3 regions of the Bradyrhizobium sp. 23AC genome follow, and region 1 is predicted to be linked to each of the others. Evidence: predicted binding sites of a transcription regulator. Region 1 holds the regulator's gene; each other region holds the start of a gene.

Region 1 (7,912 bases):
ATCCTCGCCATCATGGTGCTGCCCTTCATCACCTCGATCTCGGTCGACGTGTTCAAGACGGTGCCGCCGGTGCTCAAGGAGGCCGCCTACGGCGTCGGCTGCACCACCTGGGAAGTCGTCCGCAGCGTGGTGATCCCCTACACCCGCGTCGGCATCATCGGCGGCGTCATGCTGGCGCTGGGCCGCGCGCTCGGCGAGACCATGGCGGTGACCTTCATCATCGGCAATTCGTTCCGCATCTCCTCATCGATCTTCGCGCCGGGCACCACGATCTCGGCGGCGATCGCATCCGAATTCGCCGAGAGCGACGGCCTGCACCAGTCCGGCCTGATCCTGCTCGGCCTCTTGCTGTTCGTGCTGACGTTCTTCGTGCTGGCCGCAGCGCGGCTGATGCTGATGCGGCTGGACAAGAAGGCGGGGAAGTAACGTCATGGCGCTCAATCCGATCTATTCGCGTCGTCGCCGCAAGGACATCGTCATCCGCGGGCTCTGCTTCGCCGCGGCCGCCTTCGGCGTCACCTGGCTCGCGCTGATCCTGATCACGCTGCTCTTCAACGGCCTGGCCGGCCTCAATCTCGAGATCTTCGTCGCGGATACGCCGCCGCCGGGTTCGACCGAAGGCGGCCTGCGCAACGCGATCGTCGGTTCGATCATCATGACGTTGATCGGCGTCGGCATCGGCGCGCCGCTCGGCCTGTTCGCCGGTACCTACCTTGCCGAATACGGCCGCAACGACCGGCTGACCTCGGTGATCCGCTTCATCAACGACATCCTGCTCTCGGCGCCCTCGATCATCATCGGCCTGTTCATCTATGGCGCGGTGGTGGTGCCGATGCGTGGCTTCTCCGCGATCGCAGGCAGCCTGGCGCTCGCCGTCATCGTGATCCCGGTCGTGCTGCGCACCACCGAGGACATGCTGCTGCTGGTGCCGAATCCGCTGCGCGAGGCGGCCTCGGCGCTCGGCCTGCCGCGCTCGCTGGTGATCAAGCGCATCGCCTATCGTGCGGCCCGGTCGGGCCTCATCACCGGCGTGCTGCTCGCCACCGCCCGCGTCGCCGGCGAGACCGCGCCGCTGCTCTTCACCGCGCTGTCGAACCAGTTCTTCAGCCTCGGCCTGAACAAGACGATGGCCAACCTGCCCGTCACCATCAACAACTTCGTCCAGAGCCCCTACGCCTATTGGAAGCAGCTCGCCTGGAGCGGCGCGCTGCTGATCACGCTCACCGTGCTTGCCCTGAACATTGGCGCGCGCATCCTCGGCGCCGAGAGGACTGCAAAATGACCGACCTGTCCGTATCCATGAGTTCCAACGCTCATCTGGCCTCGCAGCCGCTGCCGGAAGCCCCGGCCAAGGTGACGGTGCGCAATCTCAATTTCTATTACGGCGAGCACCATGCGCTGAAGAACATCAACCTGACGCTGGGCGCCAACCGCGTCACGGCGTTCATCGGCCCGTCGGGCTGCGGCAAGTCGACCCTGCTGCGCATCTTCAACCGGATGTACGACCTCTATCCGGGCCAGCGCGCCACCGGTCAGCTCATGCTGGACCAGACCAACATTCTCGACCCCAGGCTCGACCTCAATCTGCTGCGCGCCCGGGTCGGCATGGTGTTCCAGAAGCCGACGCCGTTCCCGATGACGATCTACGAGAACATTGCCTTCGGCATCCGCCTCTACGAGAAGATCTCGAAGTCCGAGATGGACGACCGCGTCGAGAAGGCGCTGCGCGGCGGCGCGCTCTGGAACGAGGTCAAGGACAAGCTCAACGCCTCCGGCCTGTCGCTCTCCGGCGGCCAGCAGCAGCGCCTGTGCATCGCCCGCACCGTCGCGGTGCGGCCTGAAGTGATCTTGTTCGACGAGCCCTGCTCGGCGCTCGATCCGATCTCGACCGCCAAGGTCGAGGAGCTGATCCAGGAACTGTCCGAGAACTACACGATCGCGATCGTCACCCACAACATGCAGCAGGCCGCGCGCGTCTCCGACAAGACCGCCTTCATGTATCTCGGCGAGCTGATCGAGTTCGACGACACCAGCAAGATCTTCACGTCGCCGAGCGACCGGCGCACGCAGGATTACATCACCGGCCGGTTCGGCTGAGGAGACGCGACATGGGTACTGAACATACCGCAAAAGCTTTCGACACCGACCTCCAGGAGCTCACCCGCCTGGTCGCCGAGATGGGCGGCATCGCCGAGCGCATGATCGTCGATTCCGTCGACGCGCTGATCCGCCGCGACGTCGCGCTCGGCCAGCGCGTCGTCACCATCGACGCCGAGCTCGACGCGCTGCAGAAGCGCATCGAGGAACGCGCGGTGCTCACCATCGCCCGCCGCCAGCCGATGGCGGTGGATCTGCGCGAGATCGTCGGCGCCATGCGCGTTGCGACCGACCTCGAGCGCATCGGCGACCTCGCCAAGAACATGGGCAAGCGCGTCGCCGCGCTGGAGACCGACTTCCATCCGCTGAAACTGTTCCGCGGCCTGGAGCACATGACCGACCTCGTGCAGCAGCAGGTCAAGTCGGTGCTGGACGCCTATGCCGCGCATGATCTGCCGGCGGCGATGGCGGTGTGGAAGGGCGACGAGGAAGTCGACGCGATCTGCACCTCGCTGTTCCGCGAGCTCCTCACCTACATGATGGAGGATCCGCGTAACATCTCGTTCTGCATCCATCTGATGTTCTGCGCCAAGAACATCGAGCGGATCGGCGACCACGCCACCAACATCGCCGAGACCGTGTTCTACATGATCGAGGGCCAGGCGATCACCGACAAGCGGCCGAAGGGCGACATGACAACCTTCGCCACGACGGTCCCGAATACCTGAAGACTTGAAGGAGCGACGACCCGATGGGCGCACGCATTATGGTGGTTGAGGACGAGGAAGCTCTCACCGAGCTGCTTCGCTACAACCTCGAAGGCGACGGCTATGACGTCGAGACGGTCATGCGCGGCGACGACGCCGACACCCGCCTCAAGGAGCACATCCCGGACCTGATCGTGCTCGACTGGATGCTGCCGGGCCTGTCGGGCATCGAGCTGTGCCGTCGCCTGCGCACGCGGCCCGACACCAAGCAGCTCCCGATCATCATGCTCACCGCGCGCGGCGAGGAGAGCGAGCGGGTGCGGGGACTTGCGACCGGCGCCGACGACTACATCGTCAAGCCGTTCTCGGTGCCGGAGCTTTTGGCGCGCGTGAAGGGCCTGCTGCGCCGCGCCAGTCCTGAGCGGCTCGCGACAGTGCTCGCCTATGGCGACATCGAGCTCGACCGCGACAAGCGCCGCGTGGCGCGCTCGGGCCGGCCGATCGATCTCGGCCCGACCGAATATCGTCTGCTGGAGTTCTTCCTGGAGCATCCCGGCCGCGTGTTCTCGCGCGAGCAGCTGCTCGACAGCGTCTGGGGCCGCGACATCTACATCGACGAGCGCACCGTCGACGTCCATATCGGCCGCCTGCGCAAGCTGCTCAATCTCGGTCGCGAGCAGGACCCGATCCGCACCGTCCGCGGCGCCGGCTACGCGCTCGACGATCGCTTCGCGAAGGCGGAGCAGACGTAAGGTTTGCTCGCGATAAGCCAACAAAAAAGCGCGCCGGCCAGCGCGCTTTTCTTTGTCTCGATGTCGCCTGAGCCCGTGCTCAGCGCGGACCCGGCTTCGCCGGCGCGCGACGGCGATCCGCCGCCGGCTGATACGCCACGCGCGAGTGCTGGGCGCAGTAGGGCAGGCCGGACAGCGCCTTGCCGCCGCAGAAGAAGAAATCCGGGCTCGAGGGATCGCCGACCGGCCAGTGGCAGGTCGCCTCGTTCAGCTCGAGCAGCGACAGCCGCTGGCTCATCGGCACCACGTTGTCGTAGGTGACCGGTTCAGCCTCCACCTCGACCTCGAAGGCCTGTGCCAGCGCGGTGTTGCCGCGCGCGATGGGGCGGGTCACCCGCATCATGTGCTGCGCGGGACGCGCCTTGCGCGGCCGGGGCGCTGCCGATGAAGGGCTCTTGGCGCGGCCGGACAGACCGAGCCTGTGCACTTTGCCGATCACGGCATTGCGGGTCACATTGCCGAGCTCAGCTGCGATCTGGCTGGCCGAAAGTCCGGCCTCCCAGAGCTTTTTCAGCTGCTCGACGCGATCGTCGGACCAGGTCAAAACCGTCATTGCACCCTTTCCCTCGCTACGCGCCAGCCATCCTGGGGCCTCGCAGCGATTGCCTAAGTCTTCAAAAACCCGTGCCGCCAGAATCCCTTAAGGCTCGCCGGACGCGTGACTGACGCCCGAACGTTTACGCCGGTACATGAGGACTCTTGAGATCAGAACCGCTGCACGAGATGTCGTATCTGACAATCCAAACGCTACAATATGGCGTGACTCCCGCGCAAGAGTCCGCCGACTCGCTTCCACATGTTCCGTGGTGAAAACCCGCAAAATCGGCACCGCAAGACTACGGATTCAGCGTTTCCCGAGGCTTTCCGGGCGGCATTGACACCCGTCTTGCCAAGCATAAGATAGTCCCGCGTGCCGCCCTTAAAAGGCGGCACGTTTCGTTTTCCGGGCCGGTCGATGGTGCGTTGCGCAATGCACGCGTCACACCGTCCTCAACATTCAAGTGACATCATGACTAACAGCGCAGCGCCGCATTTGCTCCCCGTTTTCGCCAGAGCCGACCTCGGCTTCGAGCGCGGCGAAGGCTGCTGGCTGATCGCGACCAATGGCGATCGCTATCTCGATTTCACCTCGGGCGTGGCTGTGAATGCGCTCGGCCATTGCCATCCGCATCTGATCAAGGCGCTGCAGGAGCAGGCGACGAAGCTCTGGCACATGTCGAACCTGTTCCAGAGCCCGGATGGCGAGAAGCTCGCCAACCGGCTTTGCAACGAGAGCTTTGCCGACTTCGTGTTCTTCTGCAATTCGGGCGCCGAAGCGCTGGAGGGCGTGATCAAGCTGGTCCGGCATCATCACTTCTCCAAGGGCCATCCGGAACGTTATCGCATCATCACCTTCGAAGGCGCGTTTCATGGCCGCACCCTGGCAACGCTCGCGGCGACCGGCTCTGCAAAATATCTCGAAGGCTTCGGTCCGCCCATGGAAGGCTTCGACCAGGTGCCGCATGGCGATATCGAGGCCGTCAAGAAGGCGATCGGCCCGCACACCGCCGGCATCCTGATCGAGCCGATCCAGGGCGAGGGCGGCGTGCGCTCGGCAACGCCGACCTTCCTCAAGGCGTTGCGCCAGCTTTGCGACGAGAAGGGCCTGCTGCTCGCCTTCGACGAGGTGCAGACCGGCATGGGCCGGGCCGGCGATCTGTTCGCCTATCGGCGCACCGGCGTCACACCTGACGTGATGTCGCTGGCGAAGGCGCTCGGCGGCGGCTTCCCGATCGGCGCTGTGCTGGCGACCGCGGATGCGGCAGCCGGCATGGGGCCCGGCTCGCACGGCTCGACCTTCGGCGGCAATCCGCTGGCGATCTCCGCGGCCAATGCGGTGCTCGACGTCATGCTCAAGCCCGGCTTCTTTGACCACGTGCAGAAGATGTCGCTGCTGCTGAAGCAGAAGCTCGCCTCCGTGATCGACCGTCATGGCGATGTCGTCAGCGAAGTGCGCGGCGAGGGCCTTCTGATCGGCATCAAGGCCGTGGTGCCCTCCGGCGATCTCGTCGCGGCACTGCGCAATGAAAAACTGCTCACGGTGGGTGCCGGCGACAATGTCGTGCGTTTCCTGCCGCCACTGATCGTGACCGAAGCCGAGATCGAGGACAGCGTCGGGCGGCTCGAGCGCGCCTGCGCCGCAATCTCGTCCAGCCAGACCAAGCGGGCGGCAAGCTGATGAGCAAGTCCCCGAAGCACTTCCTCGATATCAACGAGCTGCCGCTGTCGGAGCTCAAGACCATGCTCGCGGCGTCCTCCGCCATGAAGGCGAAGCAGAAGGCGCAGCAGCCGGTCAGGCCGCTCGAAGGCAAGACGCTGGCGATGATTTTCGAGCGCCCGTCGACCCGGACACGCGTGTCGTTCGACGTCGCGATGCGCCAGCTCGGCGGCGAGCCCATCATGCTCACCGGTGCCGAGATGCAGCTCGGCCGCGGCGAGACCATCGCCGACACCGCGCGCGTGCTGTCGCGCTATGTCGATGCCATCATGATCCGTATCCTCAACCACGATGCGCTGCTGGAGCTTGCGGCCAACGCCACCGTGCCCGTCATCAACGGCCTGACGCGGCGCTCGCATCCCTGCCAGGTGATGGCCGACCTCATGACCTATGAGGAGCATCGCGGCCCGATCGAGGGCAAGACGGTGGCCTGGACCGGCGACGACAACAACGTGCTGGCGTCCTGGGCTCACGCCGCTGAGCGCTTCAAATTCCAGCTCAATGTCGCAACGCCGCCGGAGCTCGCGCCGAAAAAAGCGATGCGCGACTTTATCAAGGCGACCGGCGCGCCGATCATGCTCGGCACCGATCCGGAGGCCGCCGTGAAGGGGGCCGACTGCGTCGTCACCGACACCTGGGTGTCGATGGGCGACAAGGAAGGCGAGCATCGTCACAACGTGCTCAAGCCCTATCAGGTCAACGGCAAGCTGATGTCGCTGGCCAAACCCGATGCGTTGTTCATGCACTGCCTGCCCGCCCATCGCGGCGAGGAGGTCACCGATGACGTGATCGACGGTCCGCAATCGGTCGTGTTCGACGAGGCCGAAAATCGCCTGCACGCGCAGAAGGGCATTCTGGCCTGGTGTTTTGACGCGGTGAAGTAAGGGCGCTCGAAGCCCGGCCGCGGCCTCACACACAACTGTCGTCCCGGACAAGCGCGCCTAAAGCGCGCGCAGATCCGGGACCCATAACCACAGGAAGTCGTTTGGCGAGGGCTCGGAGTTGTCATCGCTGGCTGCAACGTAGTCCTGTGGTTATGGGTCCCGGATCTGCGCTTCGCTACGCTACGCTTGTCTGGGACGACAGCGACCTTGAGACGGCTTGATACAGTCCAATTCGCATCCGGAACACGTCACCCAGCGCCCCTTCCATTTTTCACCCACCGACCCCAGATAACGCCCATGGTTTCCCAATCCCCTCAGATGAAAGCCGGCCCCGAAGGCCCGGTTCGCGCGCCATCAGCGGTTCCGATTGATGACGCGGTGTTGCCCTACGAGGTCGACGCGCTCGACGTGCGCGGGCGCCTGGTGCGGCTTGGCCCGGCGCTCGACGAGATCCTGACCAAGCACGATTACCCCGCGCCGGTCGGCAAGCTGCTCGGCGAGGCCATCGTGCTGACGACGCTGCTCGGCTCGGCGCTGAAATTCGAGGGGCGCTTCATCCTGCAGGCCCAGACCGACGGCCCGGTGTCGTTCCTGGTCGTCGACTACATGGCGCCGGATCGCCTGCGGGCCTATGCGCGCTTCGATGCCGCGCGTCTCGGCGATACCAGGGATTCCGGCACGCTGCTCGGCCGCGGTCATCTCGCCATGACCATCGACCAGGGCCCCGACATGAGCCGCTATCAGGGCCTGGTCGCGCTCGACGGCGGCAGCCTCGAAGACGCCGCCCACGAATATTTCCTGCGCTCCGAGCAGATCCCGACGCGCGTGCGCCTCGCGGTTGGCGAGGAGTGGCGCTCCAACGACGGCGGCAAGCATCGCTGGCGCGCCGGCGGCATGCTGATGCAGTTTCTGCCGAAGGCGGCGGAGCGCGCGCGGCAGGCCGATCTGCATCCCGGCGATGCCCCCGATGGCGTCGAGGTGCACAGCGTTGCCGAAGACGACGCCTGGGTCGAGGCGCGTTCGCTGATCGAGACCGTCGAGGACGTCGAGCTGATCGATCCCGAGCTCTCCGGCGAGCGGCTGTTGTTCCGCCTGTTTCACGAGCGCGGCGTGCGCGTGTTCAATCCGATGGTCCTCAAGGCGCAATGCTCCTGCTCGCGCGATGCGGTCGCCTCG
Region 2 (7,912 bases), on a different contig from region 1:
GCCGGATCCGATGAAGCTTGCGCCAATCGCCGTCGCGTTGACCGGCACCACGCCGATTGCCTGCATCACGTCCACCACGAAGTAGAGCTTCTTCCTGGTGCACATCGCGCCGACGCTCTCGATGTCAAAGCGGTGACCGGCGTGGAAGGTCACGTGCGACATAGAGATCGCACGCGTTTTCTCGTCGATGAAAGGCGCAAAGCTGTCGGCATCGACGACGTCAGTCATCGGGATGAAGCGGACCTCGACGCCCTTCCGTTGCAGATTGAGGAATGCGTAGGCGTTGTTCGGATGATCGCCGTGGATCATCAGGACATTGTCGCCGGCCCGGAGCGGCAGTGCGTTTGCCGCGACATTCATGCTTTCCGACGTGTTTTTCGTGAAGGCGATTTCATCCGCCGTCACGCCGAGAAAGCGAGCGACCTTGGCGCGGGTCTGCTCCACCCGGTCGAGCCAGACGCTCTTCGGTCCAGCCGTCTCGAAGCCCTCGCGAAGGAAGAGTTCGATCGCGGCCTTCACCGGGCGCGCAAGCGGGGTTTGAAACCCGGAGTCCAGATAGACCATCCGCTCGACAGCGGGGAATTCCTTCCTCACGGCGTCCACGTCGTAGTGACGAGACATGCACATCTCCTGTTGGCGCCCCGCCAGCGACTTGGCTCTCGGCCAAGCGGCGGAGCGAGATTCTGGGAACGGCGAGACTGCGTTGCACAATTTCTGGTCAATCACCGGCAGCGCTGAGAATATGAGCTTTGAGAATTTCAACAAACAAATTTTTCGATTTTCAATATATTTCATTCCGAAAAATGATAATAGTTGGAATTGATCTTGATTTCGCTGGCGATTTTGGCCTGGTGGGGACAATGACGAAGCGCATTCAGAAGGACGGGCCATTGGATCGTGCTTTCGCGATCGTTCGGCACGTCGCCGACCAACGCAAAGCCGTCTCGGCGGCAGAGATCGCAAAGGCTCTCTCGCTGCCGCTGCCGACGGCGCACAGGCTGATCGGAAATCTCGAGGACCGCGGACTGCTTCAGAAGGCGTTGGGGACCAAGCGTTACGTTGTCGGAAACCAGCTCGTCACACTGTCCGCGGCCGTCATCGGAGCGGCCTTCCGCACCGCGCGACGGCACGCGGTGCTTCGGGCGGTTGCGGGAGAGATCGGCGAACAGTGCGAAATCGGCGTCGTCCGCGACAACGTCGTTGCCTATGTCGACAGCGTTCGCGTTTCGGAGCCGCAAGGCCTTCAGTTCAATCCGGGAGAAGCGGCGCCGCTACACTGCACGTCGACCGGAAAGATCTACATGAGCAGACTGCCTGAGCGGACGAGGGCGAGTTTGTGCCGCGCACTCCCTCTGACCAGATACACGGAAACGACGATCGTCGATGTCCACGGACTGATGAAGGTCCTCGAGGACACGCGGCAGAAGGGCTGGGCCAAGACAAACGAAGAATACGTCAAGGGCGTTGTGGGGTGCGCCGTCCCCATTCTGTCACCCGATCGAGAATTGATCGCTTGCCTGGGCGTCTCGGTGCCGGTAGCGCGCGTGAGTTTCGTCGAACTGGACCGGTTCATCGCGCCGCTTCAAAAGGCGGCCGCCTTGCTGTCGGAGACCATTCTGCAGGTTGAAGACGACGATGGGGCGGATGGCCAATGATGGCATCAGCGCTCTCGCTGGCGCGCCGGTTCTCCTCATGATTGGCTGGGCCAGCACGATAGGCGCGCGCCAATCGACCGGCTCGAGCAATGGGAGATTCGGCCCCTGTCTGAGCGCTAAAGCATGATCCGGAAAAGTGCGCCGCGGTTTTCCGAAAAGATCATGCTTAAACAACAACCTAAAGCGCGATGACGATTCATCCTAATCGCATCGCGCTTTAGCGGCGACGTCACCACGGTCGAGCACGTCACCACCGCCGGTTTTAGCGGCGGCAGCGACGTGAGTATTGATGATCAACGCTTGGGAAGCGACGCCATCACCTCGCCCGCGTCTCCGTCCTCAAGGCAGGGCGTGACGGTCAACGGGAGCAGGTCGGACCATTGTGCGAGCCAACGATACATGGCTTTTGGATCACTCGATTCAGAGATCGCAAATCCCTGTCCATTCATGCCATGCCAGCGACCCAGCATCTTGACGCCCTCGGGTGGTGCGCCACCGGTCTCGAGAAAGCGGGCGACGGCTGCATTGAAGGTGCCTTGAGGTACGCTCCAGGTGGTTATGAATTTCATGCGATTCTCCCATGACTAGAATTATCGGATGAATGTCGCGGCTGCGCCGCATGCGCACGATAGCGCCTGCGTATCGAATGACAACGGCGAATGAACACGCGCGTCGGTTTGATCCCTCCTGCTTCCTGCGCAAGCGCTGTTTGGACGTAAGACGGCTACTTGCCGTCGTTCCAGATGTCGGTGGCGAGCTTCCAGTCGTCTCCGACCTTCTCCCAGACGACGACATACTTTCCGGTCACGTCCTGCGGTGTCGATCCCTTGGTCTTCAGGACGAAGGTGCCGATCTCACGGGCCGCGGAAGAACCGAGCGGCTTGACATCCACCGTTGTGAGCTTCGGATCGGTCACTTGTTCAGCCATGCTTTTCCACATGACCTCGATGGCTGGTCGGCCTCGCACCATCGCGGAGCCGGGCGGGAGCGCGGTCGCATCGGCGCTGTAGAGGGACGCAATCCCGGAAAAATCTCCCTTGTTGAACATCTCGATCCATTTCGCATTGTTTGCTTCGATCTCGGCCTTCTGAGCCAAAGCCGGCGCGCTCAACGCGATCACGATTGCAATCGCCGATGCAATGTTGCGCATGATCATCTCCAGACTCAATGTACGATACAGATACAGGGGCAGTCGTCTTGTCTCGACGTGGATGCATTGAATGGCCCATCCCAGACCGGGGCAGACGCAACGGCAATTCCGGAGAATTACCGTCAGCACCGTTGACGAAGCTGCGCACTGGAAATTGACGGGCAATTGACCTAACGAGTATTCCATGTCGCGGCTCGAACGCTTGACCAGGCGCGCTCTTCGTCCCTGGCAGGCGCGGCCCGAAGGCGAGCGACTTGCTCGAAACGATCTGCTGTTGCCCGCCCCCGGTAATTAGGAGAGGGACCCGAACGCCCATTACGCTATTGCATCGAATATTCAGTCACGGTGGCACCCGCCCGCCGCCCGTCGGGCAAAACACCCTGTCAATCCCTCCACGCAAAAACATTCTTGTTTACCGAATTTCGGATATGTCGTATCAACGGCCCATCCCGCCCGCCACGAGGGGCGTTTCGCGATCGTCACGAGACGCGGGCCGGGAGGCGGTGGCCGCGACGGCGTCGGCGCGCTGGGCAGGCTGCAGGGCGGGAATCCCCGTGAGCAGCAGCACGCGCGATACGACACGGCGCTGGCGGCGTCCTCGGTTCGGCCTCGACGGCGAGCGCACGCAAGCCATCGGGGACAGGAACGGGGATGTGCGCGGACGGCAAAATCGTGTGGTCCTGACGCCCGGGGTCTGTGCGTCAAGTGTTGCGGTGATGTTGCGGCCCAACCGGGTCTGCACATCAGTCATCCGCAAGGCGACGGGGGCAATAGTGCATCGCTCCCCGGGGAGAGCACGACATAAGCCGTAAAGCCATTCGCGCAGGGAAGGCCGGTCGCCCGGCTACACCTGTTGTCCACCCCGTGCGCGTCTTGTTCGCACACGGGACCGCGGGTGCCAGCCGGCGCCCGGCCTTCCCTGCGCCCTTTCTGAACAAGAAGGGCAACGAAGAGAGCAAAGCTCGGGCGAAATGGGCCGCGAGAATGCGAGGCCGTGTCTGCTAGGTCGTAGGATGGGTAGAGCCCTTGCGAAACCCATCATGGTTCGACGTCGAAGAAGCGTTGATGGGTTTCGCTTCGCTCTACCCATCCTATGAGCGCTCCTACGCGCTCTCCGTCTCCCGGTGCACGTCGTGCACCACGAGTCCCATGCCTTCCTCCGGCATCTTGATCCAGTCGCGGCGCTTCAGGGTGCGCTTGGTGTCCTCATAGCCGCTGGTCCAGTGCTCGCGCATCGAGGTGCCCGAGAATTCGTGGTCCTTGGCGTCGCCCTCATAGGCCTTCTGCTGGTAGATCAGATGCAGGATCGCGATCTCCGGCATGTGGCACAGGCTCGCCTTGAGCTTGCGCTCCTCGTCGGACAGCTGCTCGTCCGGCAACTTCGCCAGCGCCTTGTGGAGCAGGACCTTCAGATTGTGGGTGCGGCGATAGACGTCGGTGTTGTGGCGCGTGCGCGAGGAATACATGATGTCCTTGTGGCGGGCCATCACGTCCTGGATCGAGCGCGGCAGCACGCCGCGCGCGCTGAACAGGTCGACCTGGAACACCAGCGAGTTGAGCGCATCCTCCTGGTCGAGCAGGTGCTGCAGCGGCGTGTTGGAGACGATGCCGCCGTCCCAGAAATGATCGGTGCCGATCCGCACCATCGGCAGCGCCGGGGGCAGGGCGCCGGAGGCCATGATGTGCTCCGGCTCGATCTCGTCATGGGAATTGTCGAAATAGATGAAATTGCCCGAGAGCACGTTGACCGCGCCGACCGCGAAACGGACCTTTTTCTCGTTGATGAGATCGAAGTCGACCAGCTCGAGCAGGCTCTCCTTCAACGGCATCGTGTCGTAATAGCTGGTCGCGGTGCGCGCGCCGACCGGGCTGAACCAGGGGTTCATTTGGTGCGGGGTGAAGAAGCCCGGCTGTCCCATCGCCGAGGTCATCCAGGCGCTGGTGAGATTGCGCCACTGGCGGAAGATGTCGCCGTCGGGCGTGTAGTGCCAGATCTTGCGGTTGGTGATGCGCTCCCAGAAGATGCGCAGCGCCTCCAGCCGCTTCTCCGGCCTGTTGCCGGCGATGATGGCAGAGTTGATCGCGCCGATCGAGACACCGCAGACCCAGTCGGGCTCGATGCCGGCCTCGTGCAGCGCCTGGTAGACGCCGGCCTGGTAGGCGCCGAGCGCGCCGCCGCCCTGCAGCACCAGCGCGACGCGATCGCAGCGCTCGGGCCGCCAGCCCCGCGAGGGCGCCTGATGTGTCTGATAGGTCGGTTGCGACGTGCGGGCGTCCATGGCGATGCCTCCTGCTTGCGCCAGACGATTGCGTCCCGCGGTGACGGCGTGATGACAAGGCGGCACCAATGCATCGCCGGCAACGCAGATCGACCACGCTGCAATGGCAGGGGTCGTGCGCCTGACGGAAAAGCTTCACATCGCAGTCAATGAGGATCGCTAGCAATTGCCGCCGATCAGGATTCACAGGAGACCAGCGATGCGAAGCGAAGACGTGCTGAGACTTCCGTCCATGCCCGCGGCGGGGCCGAGCTATCCGGCCGGGCCGTATCGGTTCGTCAACCGCGAATTCCTCGTCATCACCTACGAGACCGACCCGGTGCTGATCCGCGCCGGCCTGCCTGAGCCATTGCAGCCGATCGACCAGCCGATCGTGCATTACGAATGGATCAGGATGCCGGATTCTTCCGGCTTCGGCAGCTACACCGAATCCGGCCTCGTCATCCCCGCGCGTCTCAACGGCGAGGACGTCAACTTCGTCTCGCAGATGTATCTCGACGACGATCCGCCGATCGCCGCCGGCCGCGAGATCTGGGGCTTTCCCAAGAAATACGCCCACCCCAAGCTCGAGATCGTCAAGGACACGCTGACGGGCACGCTGGAATATGCCGGCCAGCTCGTCGCCATGGGCACCATGGGCTACAAGCACGAGAGCATGGCCGGCAACGGCGATCTCACCCGCGCCACGCTGTCGAAGACGCAGATCAATCTGAAGATGATCCCGGGCGTCGACGGCCGTCTCGAAGTCTGCCAGCTGGTCGCGATCAACCTCGTCGATATCGTGCCGAAGGGCTCCTGGATGGGGCCGGGCCGGCTGCATCTGGTGCCGCATGTCAACGCGCCAGTTGCGGATTTTCCGGTCCGCCGCTGCCTCGGGGCGCATCATTACATCGCCGATCTGACGCTGCCGTTCGGCCGCGTCGTGCACGACTACATCAGGCAAGCCGAGGCGGCCGCGACCGGGCTCGCGGCGGAATAGGGCGGCATCATCAAACTGTAACACTGGCGTAATTGAGTACCCGCGTGGGGGTCCGGAAGATGCCGTCAGCCATCTTCCGGAATGGGGCAGTTGTTGGCGGTTGGGGTTGGCCATGGCTGAGCCGGCAAAGCTTGTCAGCGCACTATCGGACGGCGAACCCGCCATTCCCGGCCTGGTCTGGGCCTTCCGCCTGCACGGCGACGGCAGTGCCGAGGCGCTGCCGGTCGAGCAGCCGATCGAGTTCAGCCATGACGGCCGGCTGTGGCTGCATTTCAACCTGACTGACGCGCGGGCGCGGCCCTGGATCGCGGCGTCGCAGCTGCCGCCGCTCGCGCGCGAGCTGCTGCTGTCGAGCGACACCTTCCAGCAGCTTCACGTCATCGATCACTGCGTCTATGGCGTGTTTTCCGACCTCGTGCGCGAGATCGACAGCGCGACGGAGGAGACCGCGTTCCTGCGCTTCGCCATGACCGAGCGGCTGCTGGTCTCCGGCCGCCATCAGGCGCTGTGCTCGGCGGACGCCACGCGGCGGGTGCTCGAAGGCGGCTACCGCGTCGACAACGTCGCCCATCTGCTCGAAAAGATCGTCGACGAGGTCGCCGACACGCTTGACCGGATGGCCGACAAGCTCGGCCAGGAGATCGACGATATCGAGGAGCGCATCCTGGCCGATGACGCCAAGCCGCAGATGCGCCGCAACCTCGGCCGGCTCCGCCGCACCTGCGTGCGGCTGCATCGGCAGCTGACCGGATTGCGCACGCTGTTTCACCGTCTCGATCAGAAGAACACCGATCATTTGTCGCCGGCGTTGCGGATCCAGGCCGGCAAGCTCGCGCAGCGGCTCGATGGCCTCGATCACGACATCGTCGAGCTGCGCGAGCGCAGTCGCCTGCTCGAGGAGGAGCTGCGCTTCAAGAACGAGGAGGAGAGCAACCGCCATCTCCACACCCTCTCCATCGTGACCTCGCTGTTGCTGCCGCCGACGCTGATCACCGGCATCTTCGGCATGAACACCAAGGGCCTGCCGCTGACCGAGGTCGAGAGCGGATTCCTCTGGGCCGCGGTACTGATGGCCTCCTCGGTTGCCGCGGCCTATCTGTTCATGCGGCGCACCGGTATCTTCAAGTAGCGTGTGTCGATCGTGAGTTGGGGGACCCAAATATCCGTGGCGGCCGCGCTTGCCGTGGCCTGCACGGCGACGAGCGCGCTCGCCGGCGCCAAGGACGAGAGCGCGGCCGCATGGCTGTTTCCCAAATGGTTCAACGCGTGGCATGACGGCCTTGCCGGCAAGGGCCTGAATTTCGGTGCCACCTATATCGCAGACAATATCGCCAACGCCGCCGGCGGCGTGAAGCGCGGTGCCGTCCATTTCGGCCGGCTTGATCTGTCGGTCGACGCCGACCTCGACAAGCTGGTCGGCTGGACCGGCGGCCGCTTTTACGCCAATGCCTTCATCATCTACGGCCAGGGCCTCTCCCGCAACTACGTGATGAACCTCGCCACCATCAGCGAGATCGAGGCGCTGCCGGACCAGCGGCTTTACAATGCCTATTTCGAGCAGAGCTTTTTCAATGACCGCCTGAACATCCGGGCCGGCCAGCAGGCCGCCGATGTCGAGTTCTTCGACAGCCAGACCGACGACCTCTTCATCAACGGCACCTTCGGCTGGCCCGCGATCAAGGCCAGCAATCTTCCGGCGGGCGGCCCGGCGCCACCGATCGCGGTGCCGGGCATTCGCATCAAGGCGGCACTGACCGACAAGATTATCGCGTATGGTGCGGTGTTCAATGGCGATCCGTCCGGGCCGGGCGATGTCGATCCGCAGCTGCGCGACCATCATGGCCTGGCA
Region 3 (7,912 bases), 440 kb from region 1:
GAGCGGATCTGCTTCACATAGGCGATATGGCCTTCGCCAAGGGTTGCCAGCGTCTCGGGCGAGACGTTCTTGGCTTCGTATTCGAACGCAACGTGACCTTCACTCATGGTCTCGACTCCTCTGGAACACTAAGCGGTCGAGTCCGCTACTCGTTCCATTATTCGTGCTCATTGATAGCGATTGTCTTAACGATCCTCTCCGGTTCAGGCCGGGCCAGATCGACCGACAACAACCCGTTCTTCAGATCCGCACCCAGCACCAGCATCCCCTCCGCCAGCACGAAGGTGCGCTGGAAGTGGCGCGCGGCGATGCCGCGATGGATGTATTGCCGGGTCTTGTCGTCCTGCTGCCGCCCGCGGATCACGAGCTGGTTTTCCTCAATGGTTACATCGAGTTGGTCGCGCGTAAATCCGGCGACCGCCAGCGTGATCCGTAAGCGCTCGGGCTGGCCGTCCGCGCCGCCACACCTCTCGATATTGTAGGGAGGGTAGCCGTCGGCGCCTTTGACGACGCGATCGAGCACGCGCTCAATCTCGTCGAAGCCCAGAAGGAACGGACTGGATAACGTGGGAACACGAGACATAGTTTACAAAGTCCTCGCAGAAAGCGACTTTGGTGCATCAGGGCCCTGAGAGGCGCCCCTTGATCAACAATATGGGCATATCCCCGTGTCGGTTCAAGCAGGTAGCCGGGGAGCTGTGGATGGGCCATTTCGGCCGTAACGCGGTTCATCGCCGCACGGACGCTTCCGGAACGTCATGGCTGCGCAGGGCCAAACCGCGACGCGATTTATCCCAATGAAAACAGACCCCCTTCTACTGTGCATGGGGTTGTTTTCGCATTTGTGTTGTCAGGCCTTTCGGAGCCGATCAGGCCTCTAGCCGCGTCCGCCCGTCGCCGCTGAACAAATGCAGCTTCGCCCGCAGCGCCGCGACGCGGATTTTCGCGCCGATGGCGGGAGCCTCGGTTCCGGGAATGCGGACGATGATCTCGCCGGGCGGCAGCTCGCCGGGGGTGGCGGCGACGCGCTGCTCCTCCTGCTCGCGCGAGCCGTAGACGAAGGTTTCGGCGCCGACGCGCTCGATCGCCTCCACGGTCAGCGGCAAAGCGACGCCGCCGGCCGGGGTCTGGTCGGTGATGACGAAATCTTCCGGGCGGATGCCGAGAATGCCGGCGTCAGAGGCACTGCCACCGAGCTGCGATCTGATCTCTTCCGGGCGCGTCGACATCAAATTCATCGGCGGCGCGCCGATGAAGGAGGCGACGAACGTGGTCGCCGGCTTCTCGTAGATCGCCAGGGGATTGCCGACCTGCTCGACCTGGCCGCCGTTCATCACGACGAGAATGTCGGCGAGCGTCATGGCTTCGAGCTGGTCGTGGGTGACGTAGATCGACGTGGTGTTGAGTCGGCGCTGCAATTTGCGGATCTCGACGCGCATTGCGATACGGAGCTTCGCATCGAGGTTCGACAGCGGCTCGTCGAACAGAAACACCTTCGGCTGGCGCACGATGGCGCGGCCCATGGCGACGCGCTGGCGCTGGCCGCCCGAGAGCTGGCGCGGCTTGCGCTCCAGCATCGGCGTGAGCTCGAGCACGCGTGCGGCTTCGTCGACGCGGGACTTGATCTCGGTCTCCTTCATGCCGCGGTTGCGCAGGCCGTAGGCCATGTTGTTGAAGACGCTCATATGCGGATAGAGCGCGTAGTTCTGGAACACCATGGCGATGTCGCGATCGGCGGGCTCGACCTGGTTGACCACGCGTCCGCCGATATCGATCTCGCCGCCGGTGACGGTCTCCAGGCCCGCGACCATGCGCAGCAAGGTGGACTTGCCGCAGCCGGAGGGGCCGACCAGCACGCAGAACTGTCCGTCGCCGACATCGACGTTGACGCCCTTGATGGCCTCGAAGCCGCCGAGATAGGTCTTGCGGACGTTGCGCAGGGTGACGTTAGCCATGGGTTTTTCCAGCGAATAGCGAATCGGGAGTGGCGAGTTGGGAAGGCGGGCAAGCGGAAGCGCTCAATGAATCATCCATTCGCCATTCGCTACTCACCACTCGCCCCTTCATTTTTCCGTCTCGACCAGGCCGCGCACGAACAGTTTCTGCATGGCGACGACGACGAACACCGGCGGCAGCATGGCCAGCACGGCGGTCGCCATCACGATCGGCCATTCGGTCAGCGCGTCGGTGGTGGTGATCATCTTGCGGATGCCGACCTGGATGGTCTGCATGTCGTCGCGGGTGGTGATGAGCAGCGGCCAGAGATATTGATTCCAGCCGAGGATGAACAGGATCACGAACAGCGCCGCCATGTTGGTGCGCGACAGCGGCAGCAGCGTATCCCAGAAGAAGCGCAAGGGACCCGCGCCGTCAATGCGGGAGGCTTCCAGGAGTTCGTCCGGCACCGTCATGAAGAACTGGCGGAACAGCAGCGTCGCGGTGGCCGAGGCGATCAGCGGCAGCGCCAGGCCCGCATAGCTGTCGAGCATGTGCAGATCGGCGACGATCTTGTAGGTCGGATAGATGCGGACCTCGACCGGCAGCATCAGGGTGATGAAGATGATCCAGAAGATCGCCATCCGGAACGGAAAGCGGAAATACACGATCGCATAGGCCGAGATGATCGAGATCGCGATCTTGCCGATCGCGATCAGCAGCGCCATCACCAGCGAGTTCAATATCATGTTGCCGACCGGCTCGCGGGTCGAGCCGCTCGTGCCGACGAAGATGGTTTGATAATAGGTCTCGAAGAAATGACCGCCCGGCAGCAGCGACATCTGCCCGTTCGCGATCAGCGCATTGTCCTGGGTCGAGGCGATGAACGCGATGTAGACCGGGAAGGCGACGATCGCGATTCCGATCCAGAGAATGATGTGCGCGACGTAGCGCCGAAAGCCCTCTTCCTCGACCATCAGTAGGTCACCTTGCGTTCGACGAAGCGGAACTGGATTCCCGTCAGCACGATGACCATGACCATCAGGATCACCGATTGCGCCGCGGAGCTGCCGAGATTGCCGCCGAGCAGGCCGTCGGAATAGACCTTGTAGACCAGCGTCTCGGTCGACTTGCCGGGACCGCCGCGGGTCATGGTGTCGATGATGCCGAACGTGTCGAAGAAGGCGTAGACGATGTTGACGACCAGCAGGAAGAAGATGGTCGGCGACAGCAGCGGGAAGGTCACGGTCCAGAACCGGCGCATCGGACGGGCACCGTCGATCGCGGCAGCTTCGAGCACGCTTCGCGGGATGCTCTGCAGGCCGGCGAGGAAGAACAGGAAATTGTAGGAGATCTGCTTCCAGGCGGCGGCGAGGATGATCAGCGTTGCCGCCTGGTCACCGTCGAGCAGCGGATTCCAGTCGATCCCGATCGCGCGCAGGTAGCGCGCGATGATGCCCAGCGAGGGATGCAGCATGAAGATCCAGAGCACGCCGACGACCGGCGGCGCCACCGCATAGGGCCAGATCAAGAGGGTGCGGTAGAGCATCGAGCCGCGCAGTGGCTTGTCCGCCATGACGGCGAGCAGCAGCGCAAAGGACAACGACGAGACCGCGATGGCGAACGAGAAGAAGAAAGTGCGGAGGATCGCCTCGAAATAGGCGGGCTCCCTGAACAGGTCGAGATAGTTGTCGAACCAGACGAAGCTCGTCGACAGGCCGAAGGCGTCCTGGAGCAGGAAGGACTGGATCACCGCCTGCAGGGCCGGCCAGTAGAAGAATAGCAGGACGATCGCGAGCTGCGGCGCAACCAGCGCGTAAGGCAATAGCCTGGATTGGAAAATGGCTTGCTTTTGCATGGTATCCGCCGAAAGCGGCAGGCCGGGGGACCGGCCTGCCGCTCATCGCCTCACTTGACGGCGGTCTTTTCGAACTGCCGCAGCATGGTGTTGCCGCGCTCGACGGCGGCATCCAGCGCCTGCTTGGCGGTCTTCTTGCCGGCCAGCGCCTGCTCGATTTCTTCCGACCAGACGTCACGGAGCTGAACCATGTTGCCGAGGCGCAGACCGCGCGAGTTCTCGGTCGGCTCCTTGTTGGTCAGCTCGAGCAGCGGGGTCTCGAGATAGGGCTGGTCCTTGTAGAAGCCCTCGGCCTTGGCCTTCTCATAGGCCGCCTTGGTGATCGGCAGATAGCCCGAGGCCTTGTGGATGTAGACTTGGCGATCGGTGTCGGAGAGGAAGGTCAGGAATTTTGCGACGCCCTTGTATTCGTCGGCCGGCTTGCCGCCCATGACCCAGAGCGAAGCGCCGCCGATGATCGAGTTCTGCGGCGCGCCCTTTGCCTCCGGATAATACGGCATCGGCACAGCGGTGAAGTTGAACTTGGCCTGGGCCTTGACGTTGCCGAAGAAGGCCGACGAGGTCAGGTAGATCGGGCATTCGCCCGAGGTGAAGCGGCCTTCGCCGGTGTTGGTACGGCCAGCATAGTCGTAGACCTTGGTCTTCTGGAGCTCGACCAGGTTTTCGAGATGCTTGACCTGGAGCGGCCCGTTGAACTCGAGCTTGGTGTCGAAGCCGTCGAGGCCGTTGGCCTTGCTGGCGAGCGGGACGTTGTGCCAGGCGGAGAGTTGCTCGAGATTGACCCAGGTGACCCAGGAGCCGGAGAAGCCGCAGGTGTCATGACCGGCAGCCTTCAGCTTCTTGGCGGCCTCGAACGTCTCGGGCCAGGTTTTCGGGATCGCGACATTGGCCTTCTTCAGCTCGTCGAGATTGACCCACATGACGGTGGACGACGAGTTGAAGGGGAACGACAGCATCTCGCCCTTCGAGGTCGAGTAGTAGCCGGTGATGGCGGGCAGGTAGATCTTGGGATCGAACTTCTCGCCGGCGTCGGCCATCAGCTTGTAGACGGGCTTCACCGCGCCGGTCGCAGCCATCATGGTGGCGGTGCCGACCTCGAACACCTGCATGATGTGCGGTGCGTTGCCGGCACGAAACGCCGCGATGCCCGCGTTCATGGTGTCGGCGTAATTGCCCTTGTAGGTCGGAACGACCTTGAAGTCGCTCTGCGACGCGTTGAAGTCGTTGGCGAGCTTGACGATGACGTCGTTGTTGGCGCCGGTCATCGCGTGCCACCACTGGATTTCCGTCACGGCCAGCGCCGGCGACGCCGTCATGCCAACCGTGAGTGCAAATGCGGCAGCCGCCCCAAAGTGTCGAAGAGCCATCAAGTAAACCTCCCTTGGCCGTCAAAAGAAGCGCTTGCGCTAGCAGCGCCATATGACGTTCACATGACTGTGTAAGCGGCCGAAACGAAAGCGGCAAGCGCTGGAAAAGGGAAGCCGGCAAATAGGCGAAGACGGAGCGGGCAGCCTCCTCCGTTCGCGGTGCACTATCGTGCCCGCGCCGCACTGCGGCATCATTCGTTGGACGGAGGTGGTCGCCTCTAGCGCTTGCGCTCGGGGCCGCAGACGGTGCCCTTCTCGACCATCGCGTCGATCTCGGCCTTGGAGTAGCCGAACTCGCCCAGCACCTCCTGGGAGTGCTGGCTGAATTTCGGCGGCAGCCGGCGCAGGCTCGGCTTGCTGCGGTCGAGCCGGATCGGCGAGGCGACGCCCTTGTACCAGTCCTTCTCGATAATATCGCCGCGCGCGATCGTGTGCGGGTTGGTCAACGCCTGGTCGATCTTCTGCACGGGCCCTGCGGGCAGGCCCGCGGCGAGCAGGCGATTGCACAGCGGCTCGGCCTCGTGCTGGCTGAACACGGCAGCAAGCTCGGCGCGCAGCGCCTCGCGGTTGGCGATGCGGTCCTTGTTGCGGGCAAAGCGCGGATCGGTGCCGAGCTCGGGCTTGCCGATCTCCTTGGCGAGCTTGCGGAAGGTGCCGTCATTGCCGACGCCGATAAAGATGTTGTCCGTCTTGGTCGGGAAGATCGCGTAGGGCACGAGGTTCGGATGCTCGTTGCCGGTCAGCGACGGCGGCTTGCCATGCATGAAATAATTCGCGGTGTGCGGATGCATGATGGCAAGGCCGGTCTCGTACAGCGTCGTCTCCAGGAACTGCCCCTTGCCCGAGCGCTGCCGCTCCGACAGCGCCATCAGGATGCCAATCGCCGCGTAAAGTCCCGTCGTGATGTCGACCAGGGGCACGCCGATCCGCATCGGTCCGCTCTCGGGCGAGCCGGTCGCGGCGATCATGCCGGTCATGGCCTGGATGATGGCGTCATAGCCGGGATTGCCGCCGCGCGGCCCGTCGGCGCCGAAGCCGCAGATCCGGCAATGCACGAGGCGCGGGAATTTCTTGCTGAGCACATCGTTGCCGATGCCCCATTTCTCCAGCGTGCCCGGCTTGAAATTCTCGATCAGGACGTCGGCGGTCTCCAGCATCTTGAGCAGCACGATGCGGCCACCCTCGGAGGCGAGGTCGAGGCCGATCGAGCGCTTGTTGCGGTTGATGCCGACGAAATAGGCCGCGTCCTCCTCGTGGAAGGGAGGGCCCCATTCACGCACCTCGTCGCCCGCGGGCGGCTCGACCTTGATCACGTCGGCGCCGTGGTCGGCGAGGATCTGGGTGCAGTAGGGACCGCCGAGCACGCGCGTGAGATCGATGACGCGCAATCCGCTCATTGCGCCCAATGCGGCTTCAGAACTGGCGGCTTCAGAACTCATGCCTTCGCTTCCCCTGTGTCGATATTTGGTCACAGGCCTAGCGAGGTTCGCACAAGCCAGCAATGGCCTGTTGCGTAGGGGCGTATGCACTGCCGGCCGCATGCCGCGGCATGGCAAATCAGGATTGGCAGATCAGCGGAAGCGGCCGGCCCGAGGGGGATCCCGGGCCAGCCAATCCGCACTTTCGATCAGACGACCGTCAGGCGAACGTCGACATTGCCGCGCGTGGCATTGGAGTACGGGCACACCTGGTGCGCCTTCTCGACCAGCGCCTCGGCTTCCGCGCGGGCGAGGCCCGGCAGCGAGACGGCGAGATCGATGTCGAGACCGAAGCCGCCCTCGGAGCGCGGGCCGATGCCGACGGTCGAGGTGACGGAGGCATCGGCCGGAACCTTCGGCCCGCCCTGCGACGACACGAACTTCATCGCGCCGATGAAACAGGCGGCATAGCCGGCCGCGAACAGCTGCTCGGGATTGTTGCCGGCGCCGCCGCCGCCGCCGAGCTCCTTCGGCGTGGTGAGCTTGACGTCGAGCGCGCCGTCGAGGGTTGCAGCATGGCCATCACGGCCGCCGGTGGCCTTGGCGCTGGTCTTGTAGAGGACGTTCACGGACATTGTCGTCTCCTCGGGTCTTCCGGTTGGGGTGCGCTCTGTATCGCAAACAATTTGATTGTGCGCAATTGAAAATAGCATGGCTCACATTTAATTGTTCGCAATTGAATGTGCCGCCCGCCGGCCCCAGAATGGGAGGAAATCCCGTGAGATTCTCCATGCCCCGGAAGCTATCGACCCTCGATCCGCAACGCCTCGACAACCAGATCTGCTTCGCGGTCTATTCGGCCGCGCACGCCTTCAACCGCGTCTACAAGCCGCTGCTGGACCGGCTGGGCCTGACCTATCCGCAATATCTGGTCATGCTGGTGCTGTGGGAGCGCGACGACGTGCCGGTCAAGGACATCGGCGAGCGGCTGTTCCTGGATTCGGGCACGCTGACGCCGCTGCTCAAGCGGCTCGAGGCCGCCCATCTCGTCAGGCGCACCCGCTCGAGCGAGGACGAGCGTCAGGTCTTGATCGCGCTGACGGCGCAGGGCCATGCGCTGAAGGAAAAAGCCCGCAGCGTGCCACAGTCGATCCTGGCGGCCTCGGACTGCTCGGTGTCGGAACTGGTGTCGATGAAGGACGAGATCGTCGCGCTGCGGGATCGGCTGAACGCGGTGATCGGGGAGTAGGGGGTTCGGCGATCAGAAATGCTTCTTTGCGAGAGCGCGTCCTGAGCCAGATTTCAGATATCGCTCGAACGCAACAGCGCGTGCA

What was found. The regulator PhoB, encoded in region 1, activates phosphate uptake and scavenging genes when phosphate is short. The targets are predictions, from matches to a motif close to TGTCATNNANCTGTCAT.
Region 2: RAD10_RS16020 (acetoacetate decarboxylase) is a predicted target of PhoB. The motif match lies at 5,125-5,141, and genes of this name have one in related genera.
Region 3: ugpB (sn-glycerol-3-phosphate ABC transporter substrate-binding protein UgpB) is a predicted target of PhoB. The motif match lies at 5,213-5,229, and genes of this name have one in related genera.

The regions. Positions count from the first base shown of each region.
Region 1 covers NZ_JAVAYN010000001.1:397,956-405,867, reverse strand. The annotation lists gene pstC (phosphate ABC transporter permease subunit PstC) at 1-426, shown strand, start outside; gene pstA (phosphate ABC transporter permease PstA) at 431-1,282, shown strand; gene pstB (phosphate ABC transporter ATP-binding protein PstB) at 1,279-2,097, shown strand; gene phoU (phosphate signaling complex protein PhoU) at 2,109-2,825, shown strand; gene phoB (phosphate regulon transcriptional regulator PhoB) at 2,849-3,556, shown strand; gene RAD10_RS01935 (GcrA family cell cycle regulator) at 3,636-4,148, opposite strand; gene RAD10_RS01930 (aspartate aminotransferase family protein) at 4,605-5,813, shown strand; gene argF (ornithine carbamoyltransferase) at 5,813-6,736, shown strand; gene RAD10_RS01920 (Hsp33 family molecular chaperone) at 7,034-7,912, shown strand, end outside.
Region 2 covers NZ_JAVAYN010000006.1:22,784-30,695, reverse strand. The annotation lists gene RAD10_RS16045 (aminotransferase class V-fold PLP-dependent enzyme) at 1-621, opposite strand, end outside; gene RAD10_RS16040 (IclR family transcriptional regulator) at 861-1,655, shown strand; gene RAD10_RS16035 (DUF3303 domain-containing protein) at 1,949-2,224, opposite strand; gene RAD10_RS16030 (YybH family protein) at 2,380-2,991, opposite strand; gene RAD10_RS16025 (patatin-like phospholipase family protein) at 3,909-5,084, opposite strand; gene RAD10_RS16020 (acetoacetate decarboxylase) at 5,284-6,063, shown strand; gene RAD10_RS16015 (transporter) at 6,176-7,192, shown strand; gene RAD10_RS16010 (carbohydrate porin) at 7,229-7,912, shown strand, end outside.
Region 3 covers NZ_JAVAYN010000001.1:840,585-848,496, reverse strand. The annotation lists gene RAD10_RS03960 (BQ00720 family protein) at 1-107, opposite strand, end outside; gene RAD10_RS03955 (Hsp20 family protein) at 158-583, opposite strand; gene RAD10_RS03950 (sn-glycerol-3-phosphate import ATP-binding protein UgpC) at 870-1,955, opposite strand; gene ugpE (sn-glycerol-3-phosphate ABC transporter permease UgpE) at 2,064-2,912, opposite strand; gene ugpA (sn-glycerol-3-phosphate ABC transporter permease UgpA) at 2,912-3,793, opposite strand; gene ugpB (sn-glycerol-3-phosphate ABC transporter substrate-binding protein UgpB) at 3,844-5,160, opposite strand; gene RAD10_RS03930 (CaiB/BaiF CoA transferase family protein) at 5,379-6,599, opposite strand; gene RAD10_RS03925 (organic hydroperoxide resistance protein) at 6,788-7,213, opposite strand; gene RAD10_RS03920 (MarR family winged helix-turn-helix transcriptional regulator) at 7,369-7,827, shown strand; gene RAD10_RS03915 (GIY-YIG nuclease family protein) at 7,840-7,912, opposite strand, start outside.